DNA from 3 places in the Mesorhizobium sp. FG116 genome. Region 3 is predicted to be linked to each of the others. Evidence: riboswitches for the same ligand, from Rfam matches in the RefSeq annotation. Region 3 holds a riboswitch; each other region holds the start of a gene.
The links. A riboswitch is a leader RNA that binds a small molecule or an ion and turns the genes downstream of it on or off. The one in region 3 is predicted to bind glycine.

Region 1 (10,500 bases), on a different contig from region 3:
GATCGGCGGGAGACTGTTGCGCAGGGCGCTTCTGACAATCACCCGCTCCGGCAGGCCGCTTGCCCGTTGATGGCGTATGAACTCGCTGCGGTAGATGTCCGAGAACGTTGTCTTGGTCATCTTCATCAACATGCCAGCATTGACGATAGTCAGGGTCAGCACTGGAAGCACCAACCTGGCAACGGATGACTTGAAGGCCACGAGGTCGCCGGCCAACAGGCTGTCGATGGTGTAGAAACCTGTGATGGTCGGCGGCGCGTTGATCAGGGCGTCGATGCGGCCGAAGGGGGCCGCGGCGATGTCGGCCATGTAGAAGAAGAAGAATATCAGGAGCAGGCCGACCCAGAAATCCGGGATCGCGCCCGCCGCCAGGCCGTAGAAACGGCTGAAGTAGTCGACGATGCCTCCCTTCCTCACCACGGCGACGACTGCCACTGAGACGCCCACGATGATGGTGACGATCATCGCGTAGGTGATGAGTTCGAGCGTGGCGGGGGCTCGTTCAGCCAAATCCGTAACCACCGGATTCGAGGTGAACAAGGACACGCCAAGGTCGCCATGCAGCACGTTGCCCACATAGAGCAGGAACTGCTGCCATATGCTCAGATCGAGTCCCAGCCGCTGACGCAAAGCGGCGATCGACTCAGGCGTCGCCGTGTTGCCCAACATGAGCAGCGCCGGATCGCCCGGCAGCAGACGCACCAGAAGGAAGGTGACGAGCATCACCCCGAACATCTGGGGCACCACAAGCGGCAATCGGGTTCCGACGATGCGCAGTGGCCTGGGCAGCTTCGCCCAGAACGCGAAAGGTCTCATGAAAATCCTCCCTTGCGACGAATCGCGCCGGCCGGAGTTTCTCCGGCCAGCGACGTTCGCGAACTTTATTGCTTCGAGAAGTCAAACCAGGCGTTGCCGTTCGGCGTGTACCAGGAGAAACCGCCTACGTTCGCCCGTGTCGCGAGTTGGTAGCCTGGATTGAACAGGAACACCCAAGGGGCGTTTTCCATGGTTATCTGCTGCACCCGCTTCATCTTCTCGAGGCGGGCAGCCTCGTCCGTGGTGGTGAGCCCTTCGTTGATGTCCTTGTCCACCTCGTCGTTCTTGAAGCGCGAGTAGTCGATCAGGGAGCCACTGTTTAGCCAGAGGTTGGCAACGTAGGCCGCGTCGGGGACAATCGCCATGTCCCTGAAGAAGTACATCGGGATCTCGCCTTTGGTGTACCGCTCGACCAGGGTGGAGGCGGGCAGCTTCGATAGCGTGACATCTACGCCGGCCTTGGCGAAGGCCGACTTCAGGATGACCGCGATTTCTTCCTCGATCTGGTCGCCGGTGCGATAACCGAGCTCGGTCTTGAACCCGTCAGGATAGCCCGCGTCAGCAAGCAGCGCCTTTGCTTTGGCGACGTCCGTCGAATAGGTGAAGTAGGCGTCCGTGAAGCCCGGATAGATTTCGGAGATCGGGCTCTTGGTCGGCCGCGCGGTATTGAAATAGACGGCCTTCAGGATGTCGTCGCGCGGCACAAGGTAGTTCAGCGCCTGGCGCACCTTGGGATCGGTGAAGGGCTTGCTCGTGTTGTTCATTTCGACGCGATGGATGTAATTGCCGAAGACCTTCCAGATCTTGACTCCCGGGGCCTTCTCCAGCAGCGCCAGTTCGCGCGGCAGAAGATACTCGGCAACGTCCACCGAACCTGCCTGGAGCGCGGCGACGCGGTTCGCCGACGTCGGCATCTCCCTGAAGATCACTTTCTTGATCTTGGCTTCGCCGCGGTAGTAGTTCGGGTTCGCCTCGTAGATAACCTCCTGCCCGGGGCTGTACTTGCTCACGAAGTAGGGGCCGAACGAGGCGGAATTGGAGGCGAGCCAGCGGCTGCCCCATTTGTCGTCGTCGGTCACGTGCTTCTTCAGCTCGGCAGCGTCGATGATGCCGAGGTCCGAATTGACCCAGAGGCGATCGAGCAATGGCGACGGGTTCGGAATGCTCACCTTTACCGTGTAGTCGTCGATCTTCTTGAAGGAGTCCTCGAAGGAGGTGATCTTCAGGATCTGCGTCATGTACCAGTAGAAGTTGGCCTTGGTGTTCCAGCCGCGCTCGAACGACCACATGACGGCATCGGCGTTCAGTTCGTTGCCCTTGTTGCTTTTCACGCCCTTGCGGAGGTGGAACGTGATCGACTTCTTGTCCGGCGCCAGGTCCCAAGTTTCAGCGAGGGCACCCTCCAGCTTGCTGAAGTCCTCGTACTTGATCCCGCCGTCTTCCTTGCTGGCGTAGCCCAGAAGCCGCTCGTAAACGTTTCTTCTGACCTCATGAACGGCTTCGGTCGGCGGGTATTCCTGATCCAAAGATTCGGGCGTGCGCGGACCCGCCACGACCAGGGTCGATTTCGCATCCTGCGCGAAGGCTGGACCCGAACCAATCATCGAGCCGGCAAGGAAAGTTCCCGCCAGCAACGCGACGACGGAGCGGCGCGACATCGTCACGAAGCCAGTGAGCCCGGTCGCTTCAACATGTGGATCCTGTATTGGCCGAAATGACATTTCTCTTTCCCCTTGAAATGGACGCTACGGATCTCGGCGTCTCTGTTGTTAGGGAAGCGCGCATGACGACGTGCACGCGAGACGCATCGTCCCGCTACAGTCGAAATTCACTCTCTCCCCTGTCGAGCTTCTTTCCGGCTTCCATTGAGTCCGGTGATTGTGTACAATGAAAGTGTGGAATGAGGGCTTTGGCTTGTCAATAGGTATTTGCGCAATTTCAAAGCCCCGGTCCGACCTATAAAAGGTACGGGAATCGGGAGTGCCAATCGGTGGTTGTTGACTGCAGATAGGTCAGTGAGCCGAGTGAATAGGCCGAGGGGCAAACCGTCGCCCTGCTGGCTGTCCGGATTGAAGTTGGGAGACAGGCCGTGGAGAACACACTTCCACGTTTTGAAAAATCGCACGGAAAGTCAGAGGCGCAGATACGCCGCCGGATCGTCCAGGCAATCTTTGAACAGCGCATGCGGCCGGGGGAACGCCTGACCGAAGACCAACTCGCAGCTGCGTTCGATGTAAGCCGTACGGTGGTTCGACAAGCTATGGCGAGGCTTGCTCAGGATGGCCTTATAGTGAAATTGCCGAACGTGGGATCAACGATCGCTTCTCCCTCCAGGAAGCAGACGCGCGATATCCTCGCCGTACGAAAGATGGTGGAGCCCGAGGTTGTTCGCATACTCGCTGCTGCTCCCACTGAGGCAGGGCTCGCCAAGCTTCGGAACCACTTAGCAGACGAACTTGACGCCCGCACGCGAGGCGACCGTGGCACACTGGTCCGGTTGACGGGAGAGTTTCATCTTTTACTGGCGGAACTAGCCGGAAACGAGGTTGTTACCCGCCTGATGATGGGCCTTCAGGCTTTGACATGCCTGGCGATCCTGTTGCACGCCGAACGAGAGGATGCTTGCCCGCCGGATGAGCACAGCACCATCACCAAAGCAATCGCATCCGGCGACGGTGAAGCTGCCGCGGCAGAGATGCTGAATCATCTGCGGCATGTCGAGAAGGACCTACAACTCGACCGACCTGAGCCCAAGTCGGCCCTTTCATGGCTTCGGGGCGACGCGGAGAGTGAAAGGGTCTGACCCTTGAACATGCCACTCGGCCACGTCAGAGCATCAAGATTGAATTTCGGTCGGCGCTCAACCGTAGATCGGAAATCGCCGACAGAGCTCGCGGACTTCGCCCAACACGGAACTCTCGAGTGTAGGATCGCCCTCCATACCTTTCTCAGCCAACGCTTCGGTGACTTTCAGGATCAACTGGCCGATGCATCTGAACTCGGGTTCTCCGAAACCGCGCGTCGTGCCGGCTGACGTGCCCAACCGGATTCCCGACGTGACTGCAGGCTTTTCCGGATCGAACGGGATTGCATTCTTGTTGCACGTCAGGCCGGCGCGTCCGAGCGCATCCTCGGCATCGCGGCCCTTCACGCCCTTGGGGCGCAGGTCAACGAGCACCATGTGGCTGTCGGTGCCGCCGGAGACGATGTTGAGACCGCCGACTGTCAGCGCATCGCTGAGCGCTCTGGCGTTGTCGATCACCCGTGCTGCGTAGTCCTTGAACCCAGGTTGCAATGCTTCGCCGAAAGCGACGGCTTTCGCTGCGATGACATGCATAAGCGGGCCGCCCTGATTGCCGGGAAAGACAGCCGAGTTGATCTTTCTGGCAAGACGTTCGTCATTCGTAAGGATCATGCCTCCCCGAGGTCCTCGGAGGGTCTTGTGCGTCGTGCTCGTCACTACGTGAGCATACGGCAGAGGATGTGGATACAGCCCGGCCGCGATGAGGCCCGCGTAGTGGGCCATGTCGACCATCAGATACGCTCCCACCTCGTCAGCGATCCGCCGGAAGGCCGCAAAGTCTATGGAGCGCGGGTAGGCCGACGAGCCTGCGATGATCAGTCTTGGCTTGCTCTCGATCGCGCGCGCTCGAACGTTTGCATAGTCGATGAGTTGGTCGGACTGGCGAACCTCGTAGCTCACCGCGTCGAACCACTTGCCGGACATGGTCACAGGCGAGCCGTGGGTAAGATGGCCGCCATGGGCCAGGGAAAGGCCCATTATCCGATCGCCCGGCCGAAGCAAAGCCAGAAACACCGCCTGGTTGGCCTGGGCGCCCGAATGCGGTTGAACATTCGCAAACGTCGCACCAAACAATGCCTTGGCCCGCTCGACTGCTAGAGTTTCAACCGCATCGACGAACTCGCATCCGCCATAGTACCGCCTACCCGGATAACCCTCTGCATACTTGTTGGTGAGGACCGACCCTTGTGCAGCTAACACATCACTAGAGACAATATTTTCCGATGCAATGAGCTCTATCCGGTGCTGCTGTCGGTCGAGCTCCCGCTTGATAGCAGTATCAATTGCGACATCGGTCAGATTATAATAGCGTTTCATTTTCGCCTCTTGTTTCGAGTGCTTGCTTTGGTCTAGTCGAGTGAAAAACGCCAAGATAGTTGACTGAAGGATCGCCATATTTCGAAAGGCGAGAGCAATCCAGCTGTGAGCGGAGGATGAGTGTCGATGTAGGGTACCGGCGGCGAAAGTTTCGCAGCTGTCTGGACCGACGATTTGCAGGACGTAGCCAGCGACATCGGCCAGCCCACCAACACGCCGGCACGATCACCCGCGACATCATGCAGTTTCAACAGATCGGTCTTTGGTGTCTTCGCCCGTCGCGTCTTCTCCAGAGCCGCACGAGCCCACCGCTGCTGACGGTCGATTTCGTGCCCCTCTGTCTGAGGCCTCAGAGACTCGCGCCCCGTGACTCTGTCAGCAGCGCTTACACCTTCGGCGGGGCTAGCCCCGACTTTCCAGAGTTGTCCTTCTGTCAGCGGTTCTTTTGCCTGAGAGATGTCGGGCGATTTCCCCTTCGGCAGCAGCTATCGCTGTTCTCTCCCGCAAACACTCGAGGCTGGGTCTGCCTCTGACGAAGGGGTCTATATCGTGGTCGGAATCTCGCCTGCGCTCCCACGATTGGGCTGCCGGAATTCGGGCGGCCGCTTAACGGCCGCCCGATCCTTCGCTGCAATCAGCGAGCCTTAACGTCGGTCCAGATCTTGTCGTACAGGGTGATCTTGTCGCCCACGTCCCGAAGCAGTTGGAGGCGCTTGAAGATCTCGTCGTTCGGATAGATCGACGTGTTCGAGGTCAGCTTGGGATCGATGAGCGGAAGAGCCGCCTTGTTCGTCGACCAGCCGCGCAGCCAGTTTGTGTTCTTGGCGTTGACCTCCGGCCGCATCATGTACTCAAAGAACCGTTTCGCGCTGTCGACATTCGGCGCGCTGGCGAGAAGGCACATGTCCTCCTGGAAACCGTTGGTTCCTTCTTTCGGAATGGCGTACCCGATATCGTCAGGCTTCGTGTCCATCGTCTGGACTACGGTGCCGGACCACCACTGCGCGACTACGAAGTCTCCGTTGATCACTTTGTCGCCGATGCCGTCGGTGAGCATGGCAGCCCAGTAGGGCTTCGCCTTCAAGATGGTGTCTCGAGCCTGGGCCAGTTGCTTCGGGTCGGTCGAGTTGATCGGAAAACCGTTGTACATCAAGGCGGCGCCGATCGTCTCGCGCACGTCGTCGAGCATCGCGATCTTGCCGTGCAGTTCGGCAGGCGGATCGAACACGACCTTCCACGTGTCGACAGAGGTGCCCCCGATTAGCTTCTTGTTGTACATCAGCCCCGTTGTGCCACGATTGTAGGGAAGGCAGATGTCGTGGTCGGCGTCGGTCTTCGACAGAAAATACTTCTGGTCGATGTTGTCATAGCCCTTGAGCGTCTTCAGTCCTGCGGGCTGCAGAAGCTGCAGCTTGGTCATGATGTCCTGCATGTGGACGGACGGAAAGACGATATCGTAGCCAGTTGCGCCAGCCTGGATCTTGGCCAGCATCTCCTCGTTGGTGCCGTAGTTATCCAGGTTGACCTTGATCCCCGTCTCCTTCGAGAAATCCGAGAGGATCTCTGGATTTATGTAGACCGTCCAGTTGTAGAGATTGAGTTCCGCAGCTGAAAGTGCCTGCGCGTTCATTACGGAAGCACCCGCCACGAGCAGCGACAGTGCGAGTCCTTTGGCCATTCTCATGTCAGTTCCCTTCTTTTGTTGAGCTTTCCAAGGTCGGTCGGCGCACAAGCAGCGCCAGGGCTACGATCGCCATCGAGACGACGATCATCAGGCAGGCGACGGCGTTGATTTCTGGCGAAACGTTCCGCTTGATCGCGCTGAACAGGAATACCGGCAGCGTCGTGGACCCCACGCCGCAGGTGAAGAAAGCAATGACGAGATCGTCGAACGATATGACGAGCGACAGCAGGAAAGCGCCGACAAGGGCGGGCGTCAGTTGAGGCAACGTCACCCGTCTAAACGTCGTGAGCGGCCTGGCACCCAAATCTGCCGAAGCCTCCTCGAAGGTACGATCCATACCCGCCAGCCGGCTGCCAACGACGATCGTGACGTAGGACGAGAGGAAAATCGTATGCGACAGGATCACCGAAACTCGCCCAAGGGGGAAAGCGAGCGCTGACAGAAAGATGAGCAACGCCAGCCCGAGAACGATGTCCGGAATGACTATCGGAACGAGAAGGAAGCTCTGGTAGGCCGCCCTGCCCCGAAACTTATAGCGATCCAGGCCAAGTGCCGTCAGGGTTCCGATCACAGTGGCCAGACTGGCTGCGCTGAAGCCCACGATGAGACTGTTGTTCAACGAACGGCCGAGTGCAGGATCGGAGTAGAGCTGCAGGTTTTCGGAGCCAAGGAAGGTGCGGTCGGAAGAGATCAGCCCCAGGTTGGCGAATACCCGCAGATACCAATCGAAGGTGAACCCCTTCCAGGTCATCATGCTGACGGTGTTCGAATTGAACGAGTAAACGATCAGCATGAAGATCGGGGCATAGAGGAAAAGAAAGAATATCCAGGTGTGCGCAGCCAGCAGCCGCCACCCAGCCTTCATCCAACTGGTCATGCCGAGGCTCCTTTTGCAGCGTTCCGCCGATCCGCTAGCGCAAGCGCGAGAAGCGACAGGACGACGATGACCGATAGGAAAGTTGCAACGGCGGACCCAAACGGCCAGTCGCGCGCCAAGAGGAACGACTGAGCGAGGAGCGTCGATAGATAGAGGTCCTTGCCGCCGCCTATGAGGGTGGGCGCGACGAAGTTCCCCATCGCCGGGACAAAAACCAACACCAGGCCGGCCATAACGCCCGGCAGGGTCAGAGGGAGAACGACACGCCGGAAGGTTGTCGAGCGCTTGGCGCCCAGATCGAGCGACGCCTCTATCAATGTGGCATCAAGCTTCTCGATCGAAGCGAAGAGCGGCAGCACCATGAACGGGAGGTACTGATAGAGCATGGTTACTGTCACCGCGAACGGCGTGTATATGATCTGAAGTGGGTGGGAAATAATACCGAGGTACATCAAGGTATGATTGAGGATACCGTCGCCCCTCAATATCAGTATCCATGAGTACATCCTGATAAGCGCATTCGCAAAGAACGGCACGGTCACAAGAAACAGGAGAAAATATTTCTTCTTGTGGTCGCAGCGTGCTATGTAAAACGCAGCAGGGTAGCCCACCAACAACGCCAACACTGCCGTCACCGCGCCGAGGATTACTGATTTCAGGATGACGCCGAGATATATGAAGTCCCAGGTGTCCCGAAGCTCATCGGGGTCCGGTATGCCGATCAGTTTCTCGTATGCCTGAAGGCTAAAAGACCAAACCACCCCGCCGTATGTGTCGCGGGATAGAACGCTGTAGATCGTGACGAGCGAGACCGGAACCACGAACAGCAGCAGCAACATGATCATGCCGGGACCTAGCGTTAGGGCGGGGCCCTTCCATTTGCCCCGGCGTGAGGCAGCAGCTTCCGTAGACGGACCCAAATGGTCGGCGGTCGCGGTCATGGCGTTAGCACCAGCACTTCCGAGGGCTCATACGCGAGGTGGATCGTCTCACCCGGCACCCAAGTGGCCCGTCCTCCCTCGAACGCGGCTTGGATCGTGCAGCCAGCAGCCTGAACTTCGACTCTGGTGCTGGTGCCAAGGTAGATGCTTTCCACCACGCGACCTTCGAGGCCGACGGCCGGAGGGGCGCTCGTCACACGGAGTTGCTCTGGCCTCAGCGCCAGAACGTAGGAACGTCCGGCGACAGCATCACTCGCAGCCGCGAAGAGCGATGTGCCGTCTCCCGTTTCAAATTTTGTTTGGGACCCGTCGGTCGATTGCGCCACCGCGGGCAGAAAGTTCATCTCGCCGACGAACCCTGCGGTAAACCGGGTCTTGGGTTTCTGGTAGACATCCCAGGGGGTGCCGATCTGTTCGATGCGCCCCCGGTTCATCACGACAACCTGGTCGCTCATGGCAAGCGCTTCCTCCTGATCGTGCGTGACGCACAGGAAAGCGATGCCCAGTTCATGCTGAAGCTTCTTGAGCTCGAACTGCATGTCCTTACGGAGGCGCCGATCGAGCGCGGCGAGCGGTTCATCCAAGAGCAGGATTTTCGGCCTGAGAATGAGCGCTCTCGCCAGCGCCACTCGTTGCTGCTGACCGCCCGACATCTTGCGGACTGAGCGACTGCCGAAATCGGCGAGCCTGACCAACTCAAGAGCTTCGGAGACTCGTCGACTGATCTCAGACCGCGAAACGCCAGCCACGCTGAGGCCGTAGCCGATGTTTTCCGCGGCGGTCATATGGGGAAACAGGGCGTACTGCTGAAAAACCGTATTTACTGGCCGCTCATAGGGCGGCTTGTAGGTCATTTCGACGCCATCAATCAGGACGCTGCCGCTGTTCGGCTCCTCAAAGCCACCGATCATTCTCAGCAGGGTCGTCTTGCCGCAGCCCGACGGACCCAGGAGGGTTGTGAACTGTCCCGCCGGAATAGAGAGGCTCAGATCGGAAACGGCATGGATCGTGGACCCTTCCGGCGAGCGAAATGACTTGGAAACCCTCCGTATCTCTACGACCGCTGTGTCTTGCTCGTTACGCATCAACATACCTTCTCCTCCCGGTCTTCGGCGCGTCACTAGGGGCTATAAATGCCAGTCAGATGGTCAGATGCGCCTCCGCCTTCTGCCTGACCCCGGCTTCGGTCGGGTCCCCCTGCTCGACCAGATTTCCTTGATTGATCACGCCGAACCGATCCGAGAGCCCGAGAGCGAATTCAATGTTCTGCTCCACGAGCAGAATGCTCATCCCGTCGACCTTCGCAGCGTTGCTTAGAACTTGGCCCATGCGCTGCACGACCATTGGCTGCACGCCTTCGGAGACCTCGTCGATGAGGACAAGTTTCGGCCGGGGTATCAGTGCCCGCGCAAGCAGCAGCATCTTCTGCTCGCCTCCGCTAAGGGTGCCGGCTTTCTGCTTCAATCGGTCCCTCAGAAATGGAAAGTACGAAAAGCTGGTCCGGATCCGTTCCTGAAAGTCAGCTTTTGGAATTGCGAGGGCGCCCAGACGCAGGTTCTGCTCGACGGTCAAATCCTGGAAGAGGGCATGGTCCTGGGGTACGTACGCCACCGAGCGGGCGATGATCGCGTTTGGCGTCTCACCCGCGATGTTGGAACCGTCGAACGTTATTCTTCCGCTTGTGGGAGCAAGCAAGCCGAGGAGAAGCTTCAACAACGTGGACTTCCCCATACCGTTCTTGCCTATGAGGGAAAAAATCTGCCCACGCCGGAGTTCAAGAGACAGACCGTGGATAACCTCAGTCGAGCCGTATCCGCCCCGCAATTGGTCCACTTTCAAGATCGCGGTCATGGCTGCTCTTCCTTCGCATGGCCGAGATAAATCGATCGCACGAGATCCGATCCCGCCACTTCGCTTACCGTGCCGTCGAGGACAATTTCGCCCTGATGCAATACAACCATCCGGCTGCTGATTTGCTTTACGAAGTCAAAGTCATGCTCAATTAGCAGAATGCACAACTCGCTCGATGATCGAAGTTTCTCAAGAACCACGGCAATTTTGT
Region 2 (10,500 bases), on a different contig from region 3:
CTGAAGAGGTCGCCGCCGCGCCCCAGAAAACACGATCCCTGTTTGGGATCGGCAAAGGGCTGCTGAAAAGGAAGGCCGGATGAGCAGCCGTTTTTCCACGCTGCAAAATCGCGATCTGCGTTCCGAGCGTCCGGTCGAACAAATTCCGGCGTCGAGCCATGCCATCGTCATTCCAACGACGCGCAAGTCGACCGCTCCGAAATCCGAGGCGACTGCCAAGGGTGCAGACAAGGTTCTCGACGCCCGCGTGCGCATCCACCGCATGCTGCTCGACGAGATCAATCTCGTGGCGCTCGAGCGTTTGCCTAAAGAAGAGATGCGTCGGCAGGTGCACGACTTCGTTTCGGAAAAGACGCGCCATGAGCGCATGGCGATCAACGTCGCTGAACTGGACGCTCTGGTTGATGATATCGTTGACGAGATGGTTGGGCTGGGGCCGCTGGAGCCTCTGCTGAAGGACCCCGAGATCAACGATATTCTGATCAACGGCCATCACAACTGCTTCGTCGAGCGCAAGGGCAAGCTGCAGCAGGTCCACATTCCGTTCAAGGATGAGGCGCACCTGCTCCGTATCATCAACAAGATCGTCGCGGCCGTCGGTCGTCGCGTTGATGAATCGCAGCCGATGGTCGATGCGCGCATGCAGGACGGTTCGCGCTTCAACGCCGCCATCCGCCCGATTGCGGTCGATGGACCTCTGGTCTCGATCCGAAAATTCTCCAAGAACAAGCTTGGCCTGCACAAACTGGTCGAATTCGGCGCCATTACCCAGAATATGGCGGAGGTTCTTGCGGCTGCCGTGAATGCGCGCAAGACCACCATTATCTCGGGCGGTACCGGCACCGGTAAGACCACGATGCTGAATGCCCTGTCGGCCTTCATTCCTGAAGACGAACGCCTCATCACCATCGAGGATGCGGCCGAGCTGCAATTGCAGCAGCCTCACGTAGCGCGAATGGAAACGCGTCCGGCCAACGTCGAAGGGCAGGGCGAGTTGAAGCAGCGCGATCTGGTCAAGAACGCGCTTCGCATGCGACCCGACCGCGTCATTCTCGGTGAGTGCCGCGGCGAAGAAGCTTTCGACATGCTTCAAGCCATGAACACCGGCCACGAAGGTTCAATGGCGACCATTCACGCCAACACGCCGCGCGACGCGATTGCGCGTCTCGAACAGATGCTTGGCATGACCGGGATGCCGATGACCGTGCAGTCCATTCGCAGCCAGATATCGAGCGCGCTCGATATCATCGTACAGTTGACGCGTTTGTCTGACGGCAAGCGCAAGGTGACCAGCGTCGCCGAGGTGACCGGCATGGAAGGCGACGTCATTCAGATGCAGGAAATATTCCGCTTCGTCCGCACCGGCATCGAGCCCGACGGCAAGATCCTTGGGCATTTTGAAGCGACGGGCATCAGGCCGCGTTTCCTAGAGGACCTTCGCGCCATGGGGATAGATTTTCCCGGCAAGTACTTCGAGCCGGGCAAGCCGCAGGAGTAGCCGCATGGAAGGCTTTTCGGCGATCTATGTAGTTTATGCAACGGCGGCGCTCGCCGGCATCATGATCGCCGAGGCGTGCTACCTGCTATTTGCCGGAAGGGCGGACAAGCGCACGGCCATCAACAGGCGCATGAAGCTCCAGTCGGGCAAGATCAGCCAGGAACAGGTGCTGATCCAGTTGCGCAAGGAACGCGGCATAGAGGGCGGCGCTTCGCTGTTTTCGCCGGCAAGGTTTCGCGCGCTGCGCCTGCAGTCAGGCTTGCGCATGCCGCCGCGCAAATTCCTGTCGATCACCTCGGCGATTGCATTCGGGATTGGTGTAGTGGCGTTCTCCAAAGGGCTGCCGCTGTTGGGGTGTCTTGGCCTGTTCGTGGTGTCTGCCGCCATCATCCCGGTCATGGCCTTGCAGTCGCTCCGTAAGCGCCGCTTGAAGCGCTTCGGCATCCAGTTGCCCGAGGCCCTTGAATTGATCACGCGCGGCTTGAAGGCAGGGCATCCCGTGCCGGTTGCGATTTCCATGGTGGCGCGGGAAATGCCCGATCCGATCGGCACAGAATTCGGCGTCATTGCCGACGAGGTGACATTCGGTTCCGATCTGGTTTCGGCGTTGAACGCGCTTTTCGAGCGCGTCGGCCACGAAGACCTCCCGCTTTTCGTGACGGCGGTGGCGATCCAGAGCAGTTCGGGCGGCAATCTGCGCGAGATCCTCGACGGGCTTTCGGCGACCATTCGCGAACGTGGCAAGTTGCGCCGCAAGGTGCGCGCCATTTCCACCGAAGGCCGCATGTCAGCCTACATCTTGACGGCGGTGCCGGCGCTCCTGTTCGCCAGCATCATGGTCATGATGCCGGAGTTCTACCGTGACGTCTGGGATGAACCCATGACATGGTACCTGATCGGGGGAACCATTTTCTGGCTGATGCTGGGCAACGCCATGATGTTCAAAATGTCGAACTTCAAGTTCTGAGATGGAAAGCTTCGTGGAATTCCTCGCCTTGTTGAGACCGACATCCCTGATGCCGGTGGCGGCTCTGCTGCTTCTCGCGGGCGGTGGGGCGGTGGTTTGGCCATTGGTAGCTGCGAAGGGAAATCGTGACGACGTCAAGCGCAGGCTGCGCGTGGAAGACAAGACGCCTCAGCAGCAGAACGAACCGGCACCCAAAAGAAACACGAGTGCCGTGCGCGAAAAAGCGGCGCGGACTGCGCAGGAATTTTACGCCCGCAGCGATCCGGAAAATGTTGCGCGACTGCGCATGAGGCTTATCCAAGCCGGATATATGGACCCGCGCGCCACAGGCATGTTCTTCCTGATACGATTCTGCTGTTTCATAGGCGCGGCACTGGCCGCATTCATCTTCAATGAATGGCTGGCCAACGCCGATGCCACGGCCACCAGCCGCTGGGCATTGGTGATCATGTCGGGCGCAGCAGGTTATTTCCTTCCAGGCTTGGTGCTCGGCCAGAAAATCCGCGAGCGCTCCCGCGAATACCGCAACGGGTTCCCGGATTTCATGGATCTCATGATCGTGTGTTCCGATGCGGGTATGAGCATGGAAGCAGGGATCGAACGGGTATCGCGCGAGCTTGCAAACACCTATCCGTCGCTCAGCCAGAACCTGCAGCTTGTCTCCTTGGGATTGCGCGCCGGGCGCAGTCTGGACGATGCGCTGAAGGCGCTGTCGGACCGGCTAAGCCTGGATGAAGTGCGCTCTTTCGCCACCTTGCTGCAACAGTCGAAAGAACTCGGAACCAGCCTGTCCGGGGCGCTCAGGGTGTTCTCGGACGAAATGCGGCACAAGCGCATGTCCCTTGCCGAAGAAAAGGCGCATGCGCTTCCCGCAAAGATGTCGGTGCCGGTCACCGTGTGCATTCTGCCTGTGGTGCTGATGATCGCAATCATACCGATCATCGTGAAGATGACTTCACAGTAAGTTGGATGGTTAATGCGCGCTTTGCAGGGCGTGTTAATCTGCGCGCACTTTGGCACCGAAGTTTAATCGCTCGCCTCTAATATACGATACGAAAACGACCCGCCGAAGCGGGCGATTGGGGCAGGGGCATGCGTCACGGACTTTTCATGGCAACGGCTGCGATGGTTGCCGCCATCGCACTGGCAGGCTGTACGACAACTTCTGTAGACGCGACGAAGACGACTGCGATCGACGCTATGCCTGAAAGCGTAGAGGTGTCCGATCTTGCATCTGGTAAGGCCCAGTTCCGTGATGGCAACTACGGACTTGCAGAAAAGCACTTCCGAAAGGCGGTTGAACTGCAGGCGGACAACGCCGAGGCATGGATGGGTCTTGCCGCTTCATACGATCAACTTGGCCGCTTCGACTTTGCCGACCGTGCCTATGATCAACTCTTGAAGGTGGCCGGCCGCAAGCCGCAGATCATCAACAACATGGGTTATTCGCAACTGTTGCGCGGAAATAAGAAGAAGGCGAGGGCGCTTTTTCTTGAGGCGCGCAATGCCATGGCCGATACCACGGTCGTTGATGCCAATCTGGCGCTGCTCGACAAGGCATAAATCGCGGGGGCGAGTGAAGAAGGCCGGCGCATAGCGCCGGCCTTTTTCAATTATTCGGCCGCACCGAGATATTCGGTAACCGGCGGGCAGGAGCAGACGAGATTGCGGTCGCCCGCGACGTTGTCGATGCGCGAGACCGGTGGCCAGTATTTGGTGCCGGTGTCGGCGTCCCCGGCGGGGAAGGCTGCCTCAAGCCGCGAGTAGGGACGCTTCCAATCGCCGGCCAGCGCCTCGGCTGCTGTGTGTGGGGCATTTACGAGGGGATTGTCGTCCTTGGGCCACACGCCTTTTTCCACTTTCTCGGCTTCGCAAGCTATCGCGATCAACGCTTCGCAAAGACGGTCAATCTCGCGTTTCGGCTCGGATTCGGTTGGCTCCACCATCAATGTCCCCGCGACCGGGAATGACATTGTCGGTGCATGGAAACCGTAGTCGATAAGCCGTTTGGCGATGTCGTCGACAGTAATGCCCGAGCTTTCCTTCAGTACGCGGGTGTCGAGGATGCACTCATGCGCGACGCGTCCGCTGCGGCCCCGGTAAAGAACCGAATAGTGGTTGCCCAAACGCGCCACCAGATAGTTGGCCGACAGGATGGCCATTTCGGTTGCCTGCTTCAACCCGTCCGGACCCATCATACGGATATACATCCATGTGATTGGCAAGATGGAAGCACTTCCGAATGGTGCGGCAGCCACGGCATGTGCCGAGCCTTCGGTCACATGACCGGGCAGATAAGGCGCAAGGTGTGCCTTTACCCCGATCGGTCCGATGCCTGGACCGCCGCCGCCATGCGGAATGCAGAAGGTCTTGTGCAGGTTCATGTGGCAGACGTCGGCGCCGATGTCGCCGGGGCGGGAAAGGCCGACCAGAGCGTTGAGGTTGGCGCCGTCGAAGTACACCTGGCCGCCATGTTCGTGGACAATGGCGCAGATGTCCTTCGCGCCTTCCTCGAACACGCCGTGCGTCGAGGGATAGGTGAACATCAACGCCGCCAGATTGGCCGCGTTGGCGGCAGCCTTGGCTTTCAGGTCCTCGATGTCGATGTTGCCATCTTCGGTGCAACGAACAACAACCACCGACATGCCCGCCATCGCCGCACTGGCCGGATTGGTGCCGTGTGCGGAGGAGGGGATCAGGCAGATATTGCGGTGCCCCTCATTGCGCGAAAGGTGGTAGCCGCGAATGGCAAGCAGGCCCGCATATTCGCCCTGGCTGCCGGCGTTCGGCTGCAGGGTCACGGCGTCGAAACCGGTGATCTCGCAGAGCCAGCCTTCCAACTGGTCGATCATTTCGCGATAGCCTGTCGAATGCGCCTTGGGCGCAAACGGGTGCAGGTTCGCGACACTCGGCCAGCTAACCGGCATCATTTCAGCGGCTGCGTTCAGCTTCATGGTGCAGGAGCCGAGGGGAATCATCGCGCGGTCAAGCGCCAGATCCTTGTCGGCGAGTCTGCGCAGGAAACGCATCATGTCGGTTTCCGAACGGTTCTCATGGAATACCGGCTGGCTCATGAATTCCTTGCCGCGCGGCTTTCCGGGCATGGTGCTGGAAGATTTTCCCGCCTTGGCTCCGAACAATGCAGCAATCGCAGCGACATCGTTTTGGTTCGACGTCTCGTCGAAGCTGATGCCGATACGATCTGCATCAATAGCGCGCAGCAGTCGACCACCCTTTTCGGCTTCCTTTGCGATCTGCGCGGCCTTGCCTTTGATCTCAACCGTCACTGTATCGAAGCGGTTTTCACCCACCACACTCAAGCCTGCGGCCTTGAGACCGTCAGCGAGGCTGGCAGCAAGAGCGTGGATACGGCTTGCAATGCCTTGCAGACCCGAAGGCCCGTGCCAGATTGCATATGCGGCCGCCATGTTGGCAAGAAGTGCCTGCGCCGTGCAGATGTTTGAGGTCGCCTTGTCGCGACGGATATGCTGCTCGCGCGTTTGCAATGCCAGTCTGTAGCCTGGGCGGCCATGGGCATCGACCGACTGGCCAACGAGGCGTCCCGGAATAAGCCGCGTCAGCCTGTCGGAGACAGCGAGATAGGCAGCATGCGGTCCGCCGAAGCCCATCGGAACGCCGAAGCGCTGCATCGAGCCGACGACGATGTCGGCTCCCTGTTTGCCTGGCGCTTCGACGAGCGTCAGCGCCAACGGGTCGGCAACCGCAATGACCAGCGCGCCGGCCGCCGCAGCCTTGTCCACGATATCTGCATAATCGCCAAAAACACCGAACGTATCCGGCCACGGAACGATGACAGCAGCCGTCTGTTCGTCGGCTTTATCGCCTTCTACCTTGATGCCCAGTGGTTCGGCGCGCGTCTTGACGACATCCAGAACCTGCGGATGCAGCGAACCGGCGACGATGATGTTTGGCCGTTTGCCGTAGTGGAAGCGCCAGGCGATGCCAACGGCTTCAGCGACGGCGGTTGCCTCGTCCAGAAGCGAAGCCGACGCTACCGGCAGGCCGGTTAACTCCGTCACCAGTGTCTGGAAGTGGAAGAGAAGCTCCAGCCGGCCTTGGCTGATCTCTGCCTGGTAGGGTGTATAGGCCGTGTACCAGGCGGGGTTCTCGAACAGGTTGCGCTGGATCACGGGCGGCACGTTGACGCCGTGATAGCCGGTGCCGATGAAGCTCTTGAGAACGGTATTCTTCGCCATTATCGCCGATAGCTCGGCCAATGCATCCGCCTCGCTGGCGGGGGCAGGCAGGTTGAGCGGGTTCTCCAGCCGGATCGAGTTAGGCACGGCCTGACTGATCAGCGTCTCGACTGACGGAACGCCGATCGTGGCAAGCATGGCGCGAGTGTCATCCGGGCCCGGCCCTATGTGGCGGGCCGTGAAAGGGTAAGGTGCCGTTGTCATGATGCCACCATTCAGCCGATATGGGCTTTGTACGCGGCTTCATCCATGAGGCCGTCGAGCTGGCTTTTGTTAGAAAGTTTCATCTTCCAGAGCCAGCCGTCGCCGGTGGCGGCCGAATTGACGAGAGCCGGGTCGGAGCCCAGAGTTTCGTTGGCTTCCGTCACCTCACCGTCGGCAGGCGCATAGACGTCGGATGCTGCCTTGACCGATTCGACCACGACTGCGGTATCGCCCTTTGTAAGGCCTTTGCCGACCTGAGGGATTTCGACGAACACGATATCGCCAAGCTGTTCCTGCGCGTAGTCGGTAATGCCGACCGTTGCCACGTCTCCTTCAACGCGGAGCCATTCGTGGTCTTCGGTAAAATACGTCGTTGCCATGAGGATTTATCCTTTGCGGTAGCGATGAGGAAAAAACGGAAGGGAGTGGACGGTGAGCGGCACCTTGGTGCCGCGCACATCTGCGAAAATTTGGGTGCCGTTGGCGGCAAGCGGAGCGGCGACGTACCCCATTGCAACCGGAAATCCGGTCGAAGGGCCAAAGCCGCCGGAAGTCACATGTCCGGCGGCTTTGCCCTCGGCATCTACCAGTGCTGCCCCCGCACGCACCGGCTGCCGACCTTCTGCCTTCAGGCCGACCCGCTTTTGAAGTGGGCCGCGCGCCAAAACCGCCCGCAGCGCATCCGCGCCGACGAACTTGCCCGAGACGCGTATTTCTTTCGGAATGGCCCACATCAAGCCCGCATTAACCGGATTGATCTCGGGCGTGATGTCATTGCCATGCAGGCACAAGCCGGCCTCAAGACGCAGGCTGTCGCGGGCTGCCAAGCCGACCCATGCCACGCGATCGTCTCCGAGAAGCCTGGTTACAAGCTCGCGCGCATCCTTTTCCGGAAGGCCGACCTCGAACCCGTCTTCGCCTGTGTAGCCGGAGCGGGTCATGAACCAGTTTTCGCGCGGTTCGATGCCATGCATGAACAGGAGCGAGCCCGTTTCGATGCCGGCTCGCGACAGTGCCGCCCACGCATCGGGACCCTGTAGGGCGAGGAAGACGCGATCGAGCGGATCAATCGTGACGGCAAGGCCTCCGGCCAGCTTCCGAAGATGTGCCTCATCTTCGGAGGCGTTGCCGGCGTTCGCCACCACCATGAAGCGGTCGTCGCCGAGCCGCGTGACGATGAGGTCGTCGATGATGCCGGCGGCCTCGTTGAGCAACAGCGTGTATTTCGATTGCGAGATTGCGAGCGCGTCCGCCTGCAGCGGGCAAGCTTTGTCGAGCAAGGCTACGGCATCCTTGCCCCGCACCTCGAACAGTTTCATGTGCGAGATATCGAACAGGCCCGCATGATCGCGGGTATGCAAATGTTCCTTCATGACGCCGGCCGGATAGGTCAGCGGCATGTGCCAGCCGGCAAATGCTCCGAAGCGCGCTCCAGCTTGAATGTGCAAGTCTTCGAGGGGTAGGTGTCTTACTTCATCGCCTGCCATGACTTCTCCAGAACAACACGAAATCGACCGCAACGTGCGGCCAGTCCGTGCCCCTCTGTCTGAAGCCTGAGAGACTCGCGCAACCGGAACTCTGTCGGCGGCGCTTACACCTTCGGCGCGGGGTTTTCGAAGCCCCGACTTTCCAGAGTGTCGTTCTGCCTACGGTTCTTTTGCCTGAGAGATTTCGGGCTATTTCCCCTTCGGCGGCAGCTTTCGCTGCTCTCTCCCGCAAACAGTTGAGGCCAAATCAGCCTCCGACGCGTGAGTCCATAGCCTAGTCGCGACGACTTGTCACCTCCAGGCGACATGCTGGCCTAAGTGTTTTTATCACCGACATAATTCGCGACGACTATTCCTCAGATGCCGCCATACCAATCGTAGCCGTAGTCTTCCCAATACCCGCCGCGCCCGCCTCCGATCGACGAAAACGAAGATACCAATTCGACCTTGTGGATGTACTTTGGCATCTTGTAGCCGAGCTGCCTTTCCACGCGAACGCGCAGGGGCGCGCCATTCTCTACCGGCAGCGGCTTTCCGTTCAACCCATAGGCGAGAATGGTTTGCGGGTGCCGCGCATCAACGAGATCAATCGACCCGTAGTATTTGATCTCGCCGGATAGGCTGCGGTCGATGGTGTCGAGGCAATGAAACACGACATAGCGTGCTTCCGGCTTGACCACCGCTTCGTCGAGCACATGCGCGAGCGGCGTGCCGGTCCACTTGGCAATGCAACTCCACCCTTCGACGCAGTCGTGACGTGTGATCTGCGTGCGGCTGGGCATGGCGAGGATCTGATCGCGCGTGAGCGTCAGAGGTTTTTCCACCAAGCCGCCCACCTCCAGGCGCCAGTCGGCAAAATCCTTGGCCATGAGACCCTTGTAGAATTCGTCATCCGGGGCGGTAACGCCGTTGGGCCGCATAGGCTGGCGGATGTCGGCCTCGGTGAACTCCTGCGCAAGGGCATCGCGTCCGGCAAGCAAGCGTTGCGTATGCCAGGTCAAATCGTTAGCGTTTTCGAGAAAGCTGCGCAGTGGCGCACCAATGCGCAGTTGGTTGTCGAAGACATCACATCCCGTGAGCGCGACGCTGGAGGCGCCAATGCCGGCTGCTGTGAGGAATTTTCGGCGGTTGAGCATGATTTTACCCATCTCACGCCCCGCGCTTGGTGTTCGGCCTCGAGGGGGCGGGTGGATCGGTTCGATACCAGCCGGTGACGATCGAGCGCAGTTCGTTAAGCGGGCCGGCAGCCAGGATCATCGCCATGTGAATGAAGAAGAACGCGACCAGCATCAGCATCACGACGAAGTGGATGGTCCGCGCGGTCTGCCGGCCGCCAAACAGATCAGGCAGGAACGGCAGCACGGAATTCATGCTTGGCGACATGGTCAAGCCGGTGAGGATCATCAGCGGCATGAGTATGAACAGCACACCGGCGTAAGCGAGCTTCTGCAGCACGTTGTAGTCGTGGGTGTGATGGAATCTCAGTCGGACATGGTCGGCAATATCGCGTGGTAGCTTGCGCAGGTCACTGGCGCGAGGCGCGAGGTCACGCCTGAAATGTCCATTGAGCAAACTGGCCACCAGCCAAACGAGAAGTGTTATTGATAAAAGCCACGCGAAAAAGAAATGGATCACGCGTCCAGTGCCAAGATCGTAATAGGAGGGCACCGTTAGCCACGAAGGGAAGGCTCTCTGCCGTTCCTGGCCGGGCGGTCCTGACCAGCCGAAGACACCTGTGGTATCGAATCGCTTACCGAAGATTTCGGTGAAGCCGCGAGGTCCTTCGGGAGAGTCGACCGCGCCTATGCGAAGGATCGTATTGTCATAGGTAAAGCCTGATTCCGCGCCGATGTAGAGCTGCGGACGGGCGTTGAATATCTGCAGGCCGCTGAGCAGCAGAAATAGCAGCGAGATGGCCCAGAGCCAGTGGGTAAGCCGCGTCCATGCGGATTGCCGGTAGACGAGCGGCCCCTTTTCCAATGGGTCTAACTCGGCGATTTCGGTGCTGCGCAAGGTGGCACTCATGTCGAAAATCCCTCGGACGGCCAGGTGAAACCATGCCTTGTGGTTCCGACACTTTAATACGTGCAAAGGGGTGATGCTGTTTCAGTTATTCACGAATATGTG
Region 3 (10,500 bases):
CGGTGATCGTGCTCTCGGCCTTTGCACGCATCAGAGCCTTGAGCTTGGCAAAGGCGTTCTCGTTTGAGTTAAAATCGGGACTATAGGCTGGCAGGAACATAAGCGTTGCGCCGACTGCTTCAATCGCGGCGCGAATCCCGGCGGCCTTGTGGGCAGGCAGGTTTATCCATCACGACGATGTCGCCCTCCGACAGGGTCGGGACCAGCACCTGCTCGACATAGGCGTGGAACACGCTGCCGTTCATCGCATCGTCGTAGACGGAGGGCGCTGTCATTCCGATCAGCGGCAACGCGCCGCTGAAGGTGGTTGTCTTCAAATGGCCGTGCGGCCCGCCCGCCCGGCACGTGCGCCGCGCGGTGACCGTCCACACAGGGTCATCTTCGTCGACAGGTCGGTCTCGTGGATGAAGACCAGCTTGGCCGGATCGAGATCTAGTTGACCAGCGAACCAATCGCGGCGGCGCTTCAGGATGTCGGGACGCTCCTGCTCCAGTGCATGTGCGGTCTTTCTTTGAATGTCCAGCCGTTCCCATCAAGCCAGTCGCTCAAGGCGCGAGCCGCGTCGGCATCCTTGTTGTCGGGGTGCCAACTCTCCGATCCTCGCCCGGGCGATCCAGCCGATCGCGCTCGATACCCGATGCCGAAACGTGTTGCCGCCTGACTTACTCGTCTGCAGCCTTAAAGACACGCAACCGCAAATACTCGCCGAACGCTCTCGCCATTATCAACCTCCGCCAAAGCGGATGTTGAATCAGAGGCTGGATCTGGCATTACATCATAATCGATTCATCGATGCCCGGACGTGCTCTAGGCCGTCATCGAAAGGCTGGACCAAGACACATCTTCGGAATGGTCGTTATTCAGGGGCGAGGACCGACCGTTTCCGCGGGCTGAGGACCGGGTCTCGTTAGGCGGGTTTCCATATTTTTCACGATAAACCTTGGAGAAATGCGAATGCGAGGGAAACCCGGTAGCCAGCGCTATCTGCAGGATGGATAAGGTCGTACTCATAAGAAGCAGGTTGGCCCGCTCGAGGCGGAGCTCCAGATAGTACCGCTTTGGTGACCGCCCGAGCTCCCTCTCAAACAGTCTCTCAAGTTGCCTGCGCGATATGCCGCCTGCGGCCACAAGTTGATTGACGCTGAGCGGGTCGTCGATGCTGGCCTCCATCTTTTCGACGACTTTCACTACAGATCGATGGTTAAGTTTGACGCGAGAGGCCATAGGAAGCCGCTGTCGGTTCCCGGGTGAACGGATGCGATATGCGATAGCCTTTTCGCAAATGCGATTGACGACGACCTCGCCGTGGTCGCGCTCGATCAGCCGCAGCAGCATATCGAAGGACGCGTCTCCCCCTGAGCAGGTGTGTAGATCTCCATCTTGTTCGAAGGCGGTCTGAACGGCCGCAACTCCGGGGAACTCCTCGCAAAAGCGGGGAAGTTGTTCCCAGTGGACGGCACAACGACACCCCTCGGCAAGCCCGGTTCTCGCAAGGGCGAAGATGCCGCTGCCGATGCCGATGAGACTAATGTTGCGCGCGCGACAACTTCTCAGCCAGGCATCGAGCTTTCTATCCGGACACGGATAGGCGCTTCCGCCGCATACTATAGCTGCAGAAATCTCACCTGATGTCCGCAGCCTCTCTCTTTCGGTTCGCAAAGCGCTGTCGATGCCAACACTTACCCCACAGCTGGCCGTCACGGGCTGTCCATCCTCGGAAACGATGTACCAGCCATAAACAGCTCTTCCGAGCACTTCGTTCGCGAGTTTCAAGACCTCGACGGCCGAAGAAAATGCCCGGATCGAAAACCCGGGCAAAAGGTAAAATGTAAATGACCTAGGCGCGGCTTTGGTAGCTACTGGCATGCTGCTTTGTCCTGGGCATAGCGACTCCGGCGCTTACCGATCACGCCGCCTTCGCGTAGGACAGAGTGTCGGCAGGCATGGATTGCTCGACCTTCGCCGCGACCACTTCTGCCGTAGCAGCCGACAGCGTCCAGCCCAAATGACCATGCCCGGTGTTGTAGAATACACTGGGATGACGGCCGCTCCCGACCCTCGGCAGCATCGAAGGCATCATGGGCCGCAGGCCAGCCCAAGGCGTTACGCTGTCGGTCTCCACATTTGGGAAGAGCGTTCTCGTCCAGTCGACAAGCGGACGGATGCGGTCGGCCCGGATGTCTCTGTTGGCTCCGTTCAGCTCGGCAGTTCCTGCGACGCGAAACCGCGTTAACCCCAACCTGCTCGTCACGATCTTGGCATCGTCGTCCAAGAGACTGACCCACGGGGCGGCCGCCTGGGAGACATCGGATTGCAGATTGACGGTTATCGAATATCCCTTCACCGGATATATGTTCACCCGGTCTCCCGCCAGCTTGGCCAGCCGCTTGCTCTCAATTCCCGCGCAAATGACGATGCCGTCAAAATGCTCTTTGTAGGCACCCGGCCGACTATCCGACTTGGCCAGCTCCACCGTTACCGAGCGAGTTCCGAGCGAAAGATCGGCAACCTCGGCACCGGAAACGAAATCAACGCCCAGCCTCTGCGATGCCATCGCGAGGGCGCGCGTGAACTTATGAATGTCGCCCGTTGAATCGGCCTCGGTATAGTAGCCGCCGTAGTAGGTTCCGCGAATTGCGGGTTCGATTTCATTGATCTCGAGCGGGGTGACTGACCGACGTGCCAGCCCACCTTGCTGAAGCAGTTCATTCACCTGACCCGCTCGCTCGAATCTGCTTCGGTCCCGATAGATGTGCAGGATTCCACGCTTGACGTGGTCGAAATCGATCGCCTCCGCTTCGGCGATTTCGACGAGCCGTTGTCTGGCAAGCAGGGCCAAGCGGACGGTCTCTATGGTGTTCGCCCGATAGCGGGGGATGTTGGCGGCGAACTCGGCTAGCCAGCTATACTTGTGCCAGTTGGGCCTGGGGTTCATCAGCAGAGGCGCGTCGCTGCGCAGCATCCAGCGCAGCCCCTTGACCACGGTTGACCAATGGTTCCAAACCTCGGCATTGCTCACCGACAGTTGGCCGCCGTTTGCGAACGACGTTTCCATACCGGGATACCGATTTCTGTCGAATACGGTGACGCGATAGCCTCTCTTGATCAGAGAGTACGCGGTTGTAACGCCGGTGATGCCGGCTCCAATTATTGCAATTTTCGTCATGGGAGACTCCCCGGAACAGTGGATCAAAGGCCTGAAGCAGGCCCGTTCGATCCCCATCTGTCCTTTAACCTGAGAGCTTCGCTGCCTCTTGGGCAACGTCCCCTTCGGTGAGCGCCGAAACGCTTCTCTCCAGACTGTCTGGCCAGACGGTCCTTCCGCCTGAGAGATTCCTGGGGAGCTTGCTCCTTTGGCGCCAACGACAATGTCGCTGAGCTCTCCCGTCTGGCCATTGTGACAGATGTTGGATAGGGGGTTGGACAGCGTCAGTCAAGTGATATTCCTATTGGGAATTCTGTCGTTACGGTAAGCTGTCAAGGTCGTGCTTAGAGTGCACCGAAGCTCGACAGGGTGGATTTCAAAGCTGAGACAATGGCAGCCGAGGCCAAGCGATGCGCTCCTGACGAGGAAACTCGCGTGGACCGAGCGCTTCCGCGTCTTGTGCTTCGATTGGCCTTGTCGCTTGTCGGCGAATCGGACGCGACCCGCGGTCCTCCAAAATCAAACACGAAGGCCATTCTGGCAGGACCAGTAACCTGCCGGCTACTTGTGCGGCACACAGAGCCTGGATTGAAGTTTCCTCCACAACCTAAGCTTGGCACCTAGTGGTAGTCACAAACCGGCCGCCATGCCTTGCCCTGCCGGATTGCTCGACAGTGCGGGCTACACCATGTGTCAAGGGATGTGACAATTGTGGCATCATATAGCTTTGCCAGTTATGTGAGGAATTGAATTCTATTAAATAAAATCAGTATGTTAAATGGATAGCAGAGGGCGTTGCGGTTATTTTTGTTACTTCCTATTGACAGAAATGTGGGAATTGTGGATTTTTTGCGAGGTCGTAGTCGCACAGAAAAAGGGGAAGCCTACAATGACCACAATTGCCACGCGGCGTAGTGTTTTGAAAATCGCAGCAGGTGCAGCGGCCGGGTCGCTCGCCATGCCGTTCTTTGCCCGCAACGCTCTTGCGGAGGAGCCGATCAAGTTCGGGAGTCTCCTCGACAACACCGGTCCGCTCGCGCTTGAAGGCAAGCGTATGATTCAGACGACCGAGTATGCGATCAACCAACTCAACAAGGCCGGCGGTCTGTTGGGGAGGCAGATCCAGCTCAGCGCTTACGACACGCAGTCGAACATCCAGCTCTATACGCAATACGCGCAGACGCTGGCGCTCAAGGAGAAGGTGGACGTTGTTTTCGGCGGCATCACCTCGTCATCGCGCGAAGCCATTCGCCCGATATTGGATCGCGCCAAGATGCTGTACTTCTACAACACGCAATACGAAGGTGGTGTCTGCGATCGCAACGTGTTCTGCACCGGCTCGACACCGGCTCAGACGGTCAATCATATTTGCGATTATGCCCTCAAGAACTGGGGCAAGAAGGCATACATCGTCGCAGCCGACTACAACTATGGTCACACCACGGCCAGCTGGATGAAGAAATTCATGGCCGATGGCGGCGGCGAGATCCTCGGGACCGACTTCTTCCCCCTCGACGTCTCGAACTTTTCATCTGCGATCAGTCGCATCCAGGAGGCGAAGCCGGATCTCGTGCTGTCCGCCCTGGTCGGCGCCAATCATTCCGGCTTCTACCGCCAGTGGGATGCGGCAGGGATGAAAAGCAAAATCCATCTCGCCTCGAGCGTTTTCGGCATTGGCGACGAACTCACGACGATGGACCACTCGACGACCGACGGCATCCTCACCTGTTACGCCTGGTACAACGATCTCGATACGCCAGCCAGCAAGGACTTCGTTGCGAACATGCAGGCGGCCTACGGAAAAGACGTCACGGACCTTAGCGAGCTCGCGACAGCGACCTATGAAGGTGTAACTTTCTGGGCTGAGGCCGTGAAAAAGGCGGGGTCGCTGGACCGCGACAAAGTCATCGACGCATTGCAATCGAACCTCACCATCGATTCTCCGACCGGTAAGGTCACGATGGATCCGGGTACCCACCATTGCATCCGCAACACCTATCTGGCTTGGCCGAAGAGCGGTCGCTGGGAAATTCTGGAGACTTTCCCAAATTCATTTCCGGCAGACACGAACGGTGCTTGCGACCTCGTAAAAAATCCAAAGACCAACAAGCAGTTCACTCCGGAAAACTGAGGCAAGACAGTGGACCTTGGAGCCCTGCTGGCGTTTAACGTCGCTACCGGTGTTGCGACGCTGGTTCTGATCACGCTCGGTTTGAGCGTGATCTACGGCATGATGCGCATAATCAACCTCGCTCACGGCGAGTTCATCATGCTCGGAGCTTACACCGCGGTGATGAGCAACCACGCCGGCGTCAATATCTGGATAGCCATGCTGGTACTGCCACCTATTGTGGTCGGACTTATTGGCTTACTCCTCGAGCGATGCATCATTAGGTTCCTCTACGGGCGGATGATGGACACCATGCTGGCCACGTGGGGCATCAGCCTCGCTTTGGTTGGCTTGTCCACGACCCTCTTCGGCAACGTAGTGCGAGGATTGTCGTCCCCCGTGGGAAGCTTCGACATCGGGCGATATGGCGCCAGCCTTCATAGCATCATCATAATCACTACCGCGGTCGTGCTGGTCGTGTTGATGATGATGCTGATGCTGGGAACCAGGTTCGGACTTATCCTTCGGGCGACCATGCAGAACCCAGGCATGGCCGCGGCCATGGGGGTTTCGCCGGGGCTCGTCTATATGGCAACTTTCTCATTGGGCGCAGCGCTTGCCGGCTTGGCCGGGGGTGTTCTGGCTCCTATCTCGGGCATCTCGCCAGGCATGGGCGTCGCATATGTGGCGCGTTCGTTCATTACGGTTCTGAGCGGGGGGCCGGCTATCGTTGCGGGCACGGCTACGGCGTCCACGTTGTTCGGTTTGATAAACGAGATTACGGCTTTTCTGACCACTCCGATCATTGGCGACGTTGCGCTTCTTGCTACCGCAATTGTTCTCATTCGTGCGATGCCGCAAGGCATCACCGGTAGCTTTCTGAGGCGCTGGCTATGAGGGTTTCGTCGTCAAGCTTCCGTTTGCCGCCGTGGGCGGGAGTCGCGAGTACGGTTGCCATCGGCGTCGTGCTAATGTTTGCCGTCCCGCGGGCGCTCGACCTGTACGCGGTGGTTCAGTTCACCGGATTCGCAGCTCTGGCCATGTACGGTCTAAGCCAGGGGTTCCTCTGGGGGCACGCCGGTATCTTGTCCTTCGGACAGGCTGCATTCCTGGGACTGGGAGGGTATTCATATGCCGTCGCCGTCATCAATCTAGGCGACAGCACGCCCGCAGTGGCGCTGGCGATCTTCGTTCCGGCCTTCTTCGCGCTATTGCTTGGCTATTTCATGTTCTACGGCCGCGTCAGCGACGCCTATGTCGGCGTTGTCACGTTGACGGTCTCCATCATCATTTTTCAACTGGTCAATTCAACCTCCGGCAGCCAATACCGCATTGGTGATGCAGAGCTGGGAGGTTTCAACGGCATCCCGGCGATTCCAGCCCTCAATCTACCAGGCGATCATGGCAATCAACTCGATACGGAGTGGATTTGGTACATAGCGATCGGAGCCTTGATCCTTGTGTACGTGATGCTGAGGGGGCTTCTGGCCAGCAGCTTCGGGCGCGTTCTAGTCGCCATCCGTGAGAACAACACGCGCGCACAGCTCCTGGGCTATGACACGCGCCTCTATAAACTGATCGCTTTCGTTATCTCAGCAGGTGTTGCGGGGCTTGCGGGCTGTCTCTACGCAAACTGGAGCGGCTTCATCAGCCCCCCGGTATTCGCTCTGCAGATGTCGGCACAAGTCATCATTTTCGTGCTCATCGGCGGCGTGGGCACTCTAGTAGGACCGATGATTGGTGCGATTATTGTTCAGTCTCTCCTCATAGTCGGAGGCACTCAGCAGACTGTCGATCCCAATCTCGGCCTGGGAGTCGTATTGATTGGCTTCGTACTTTTGGTCCCGCAAGGCCTCCTTCCTACGTCACGAAGAATCGTCGATCAGCTTCTCGAGCGCAGCCGGTCGAATAGCAAAATGCAGAATTCACCGTCCGGCAATGCGCTCGACAAGGTTGCAGGGGAAATCAAGCTGTGAAGCTAGTTGGCACCAGTGACAGCGGCGGTTCGGCGCTCGTCCAGGCTTGCGGGGCGTCGATGCGCTTCGGAGGCGTGGCGGCGGTGTCGAATGTCGATTTCACGCTTGGCGAGCAGGAACTGCGTTGTCTTATCGGCCCAAACGGTGCGGGCAAGAGCACGTTCTTCAAGATGCTGACCGGCCAACTCACCCCTACCGAGGGCAGGATTCTGTTCCGCGGCGTCGACATTACCGGCGCCGCCCCCCACGCCATCGCCAGGCTGGGCGTTGGAATCAAGACGCAAGTTGCGAACGTTTTCAATGGCCTGTCCGTGGCCGAAAACGTCTTCGTCGCTGCCAAACGAGGTCGCTCTGCTGCCGAGGCCCGAGTGAAGATGGCGATGACACTTGAGCGACTGCATTTGACAACGATTGCCTCGCGCGTTGTAGGACAATTGGCGCATGGCCAGCGCCAATGGGTCGAAATCGCAACTGTGCTGGCGCAAGACCCGACGCTCATCCTTTTGGACGAACCTGCTTCTGGCATGACCCAGGAGGAAGTTGCTCGCACCGCCGAGCTGATCCGGGAGATTAACAAGACGCATGCTCTCATTGTCGTGGAGCATGACATGCCATTCATTCGCAAGATTGCCAAAACGGTGACTGTTTTCAACAGAGGCAAGATCCTCGTCCAAGGCGACGTCGATCAGGTGCTGTCCGACCAGAGGGTGCGTGACGTCTATCTCGGTAAACAGGCTACATGACCGACCGTACGCATTGGAGCCGACGCGATGCAATTCCAGACAACCGAGCCGATCCTAAGCGTCAATAGCCTGCGTGCTGGCTACGGCCGAGTGCCTATTTTGACGGATATTTCGCTTTCTGTGCAGGCCGGCGAGTTTGTTGGAATTCTCGGGCATAACGGAATGGGGAAGACGACTCTCCTGCGCTCCTTGATGGGGTATTTGCCGGCGAACGCCGGACAGATTGTCTTTACCGGACGTGATATCACGGATGCGTCTACGACGGCGCGCGCGCGGGCCGGTTTGGGATTTGTTCCACAAGGGCGCGAGATCTTCTCCAATCTCACGGTGTTGGAGAACCTACAAATGGGATGTCTCCTATCGAAGCAGCCGGATAAAGACCTTATTGAGGAGGTACTGGCCACTTTTCCAAGGCTCAAGGCATATCTTTCTCGACCGGGCGGAGCACTGTCCGGTGGAGAGCAGCAGTTGCTGGCACTTGCCCGATGCCTTTGTGCTCATCCAAAACTCGTTCTGCTCGACGAGCCAACCGAAGGTATCCAGCCGTCGATTATCGATGAGATTGTCGAGACTCTGCTCACAATCAGGAAAGACAGCGACCTGAGCATCCTGCTCGTCGAGCAAAATCTCAACTTTTTATCCAGTCTATCAGATCGCGTCCTGATATTGCAAAAGGGCGCGATCACCCATGAGGTCGACCCGCAGAAGAAGCACGACCAGGCATTGATCAGCGAATACGCCGGGATAGCCTGACATGCCGATGCTTCTCTCCTCCGCCGGGAGGCGTACCTGTCTTGCGGATCATCGCGGTTTGGTGCTCCCTCGATCCCGTCGAGTGTCGTGAGGGAGGACGGGGTAGTGCTTACTGATCATCGCCACCAAGAGATTCTTTCAAGGGTTAATCTTACAGGTCGAGCCAGCATCGCTGAACTGGCCACAGCGCTGAAGGTGTCCGAGGAAACCATAAGACGCGATATGAAAGCGCTCGAGGAGCGTGGCCTTCTGAGGCGCATCCATGGGGGGGCAGTGCGTCTGCGGCTCGATAAGGAACAGCCGCTGGCAGAACGCTGCAAAGTCAACCAGCGAGAGAAAACCCAGATAGCGGTAATCGCCGAAAGACTGATCCGGGAGAACATGTCGATATTTGTCGACACCGGAACCTCGACGCTTGCGCTTGTGCGACGCCTGATTGGTCCGAGCCTGACAGTAACGACCAATTCCTTGGATGCCGCGTCCCTGCTTAGGCATGGTCCAAGCACTGTGCGACTTACGCCCGGGACGTTGCGACCGCAGGACAATGCCTTAGTCGGCTACGAGACGGTCGGATATGCGAAGCGCTTCTTCTTCGACATCGCTTTTGTGGGCATCGGCGCCTGTGACCTCGAACACGGGTGGATGGACTACGAAGAGCACGAGTCTGTATTGCGAAAGGCCTTGTTGAGGCAGGCAAGAGATGTCGTTGTGCTCGTGGATTCAAGTAAATTCGGACGAAAAGCAAACATATGTACATATCAATTCTCGGATCGCTTGACCGTTGTTAGTGAGCGGCCCCCACCAAAAATGTTCCAGGACATCTTCAAGAAAAATGAAATTCGCATCCTTACCGAATGACTGGCACGCAATGCCGATATTCTACGATCTGTTCAGCAGCTTTTCCGAATGCGGACAGCTACCGAACGGTGGTGTCAGTCGTCTCTGCGGAACTCCGGCCGATGGCTTGGCGCGCGGGCTATTTGCAAGAGCGTTGAGCAGCGGGGGTGCGATCGTAACAACCGACAGCGTCGGCAACCAGTTTGGTACTTTCATCCTGTCGCAGAATCCCGCCGCGCCCCTGGTCATGATGGGGTCGCACCTCGACAGCCAACTCTTTGCTGGTCGGTTCGATGGCGCGGTGGGAGTCGCGGCAGCCGCGGCCATCGGTGTGGCGCTGCAGCACAGATGCAATGAGGGGGTGCTTTTCAACGCAAATTTCTGCGCGGTCAACTGGACCAACGAGGAAGGCGCGCGCTTTCGTCCAAGTCTGCTTGGAAGTGGAGCCTTTGCGGGAAGCCACGATGTCGCATATGCCCTGTCCCGCGCTGATGACGACGGCGTCACGCTCGCCCAGGCGCTGTCTGCCATCGGTTATCTGGGCGAGAGTGAGCCGCCACCGATTCCAGCCTGCTATCTGGAACTACACGTTGAGCAAGGCCCGATTTTAGAGGAAGCATCAAAAGTCATCGGCGTTGTCACCAGCAACTGGGGCGCCACCAAAATCGATGTGACGTTTTCTGGCGAGCGCGCTCACACCGGTCCAACGAGGATGAGTTCACGGCGAGATGCGCTATTGGCAGCGGCATATCTTGTCGCGGAAATTCGTGAATTGGCGGGCCGCTGGCCTGGGCTCGTCCATACGTCGGTCGGAAGAATAGCGGTAGAACCGAATTCCTCTAACGTAGTGGCATCCAGAGGGGATGTGTCGTTGGAAATCCGATCCGCGGACGACAACGTTCTAATTGAAGCCACAGAAGTCGCCTGGAACGAAAT

Region 1: it holds a riboswitch for glycine, as region 3 does, so the genes downstream of both, glyA (serine hydroxymethyltransferase) here and ACODTY_RS22335 (D-amino acid dehydrogenase) in region 3, are expected to answer to the same signal.
Region 2: it holds a riboswitch for glycine, as region 3 does, so the genes downstream of both, gcvT (glycine cleavage system aminomethyltransferase GcvT) here and ACODTY_RS22335 (D-amino acid dehydrogenase) in region 3, are expected to answer to the same signal.

Annotation. Positions count from the first base shown of each region.
Region 1 covers NZ_JBMDKS010000047.1:702-11,201, forward strand. The annotation lists gene ACODTY_RS22390 (ABC transporter permease) at 1-816, opposite strand, end outside; gene ACODTY_RS22395 (ABC transporter substrate-binding protein) at 882-2,537, opposite strand; gene ACODTY_RS22400 (GntR family transcriptional regulator) at 2,906-3,619, shown strand; gene glyA (serine hydroxymethyltransferase) at 3,677-4,936, opposite strand; glycine riboswitch at 5,364-5,450, opposite strand; gene ACODTY_RS22410 (ABC transporter substrate-binding protein) at 5,571-6,614, opposite strand; gene ACODTY_RS22415 (ABC transporter permease) at 6,622-7,497, opposite strand; gene ACODTY_RS22420 (ABC transporter permease) at 7,494-8,342, opposite strand; gene ACODTY_RS22425 (ABC transporter ATP-binding protein) at 8,435-9,529, opposite strand; gene ACODTY_RS22430 (ABC transporter ATP-binding protein) at 9,579-10,289, opposite strand; partial or broken gene ACODTY_RS22435 (branched-chain amino acid ABC transporter ATP-binding protein/permease) at 10,286-10,500, opposite strand, start outside.
Region 2 covers NZ_JBMDKS010000035.1:15,599-26,098, reverse strand. The annotation lists gene ACODTY_RS21035 (CpaE/TadZ family protein) at 1-83, shown strand, start outside; gene ACODTY_RS21030 (TadA family conjugal transfer-associated ATPase) at 80-1,498, shown strand; gene ACODTY_RS21025 (type II secretion system F family protein) at 1,503-2,465, shown strand; gene ACODTY_RS21020 (type II secretion system F family protein) at 2,467-3,429, shown strand; gene ACODTY_RS21015 (tetratricopeptide repeat protein) at 3,558-4,028, shown strand; gene gcvP (aminomethyl-transferring glycine dehydrogenase) at 4,079-6,889, opposite strand; gene gcvH (glycine cleavage system protein GcvH) at 6,898-7,266, opposite strand; gene gcvT (glycine cleavage system aminomethyltransferase GcvT) at 7,273-8,373, opposite strand; glycine riboswitch at 8,526-8,612, opposite strand; gene ACODTY_RS20995 (molybdopterin-binding protein) at 8,730-9,521, opposite strand; gene ACODTY_RS20990 (cytochrome b/b6 domain-containing protein) at 9,523-10,386, opposite strand.
Region 3 covers NZ_JBMDKS010000046.1:592-11,091, forward strand. The annotation lists partial or broken gene ACODTY_RS22325 (IS630 family transposase) at 1-722, opposite strand, end outside; gene ACODTY_RS22330 (GlxA family transcriptional regulator) at 808-1,866, opposite strand; gene ACODTY_RS22335 (D-amino acid dehydrogenase) at 1,907-3,166, opposite strand; glycine riboswitch at 3,304-3,397, opposite strand; gene ACODTY_RS22340 (ABC transporter substrate-binding protein) at 4,035-5,276, shown strand; gene ACODTY_RS22345 (ABC transporter permease subunit) at 5,286-6,152, shown strand; gene ACODTY_RS22350 (branched-chain amino acid ABC transporter permease) at 6,227-7,231, shown strand; gene ACODTY_RS22355 (ATP-binding cassette domain-containing protein) at 7,291-7,974, shown strand; gene ACODTY_RS22360 (ABC transporter ATP-binding protein) at 8,002-8,727, shown strand; gene ACODTY_RS22365 (DeoR/GlpR family DNA-binding transcription regulator) at 8,833-9,585, shown strand; gene ACODTY_RS22370 (allantoate amidohydrolase) at 9,560-10,500, shown strand, end outside.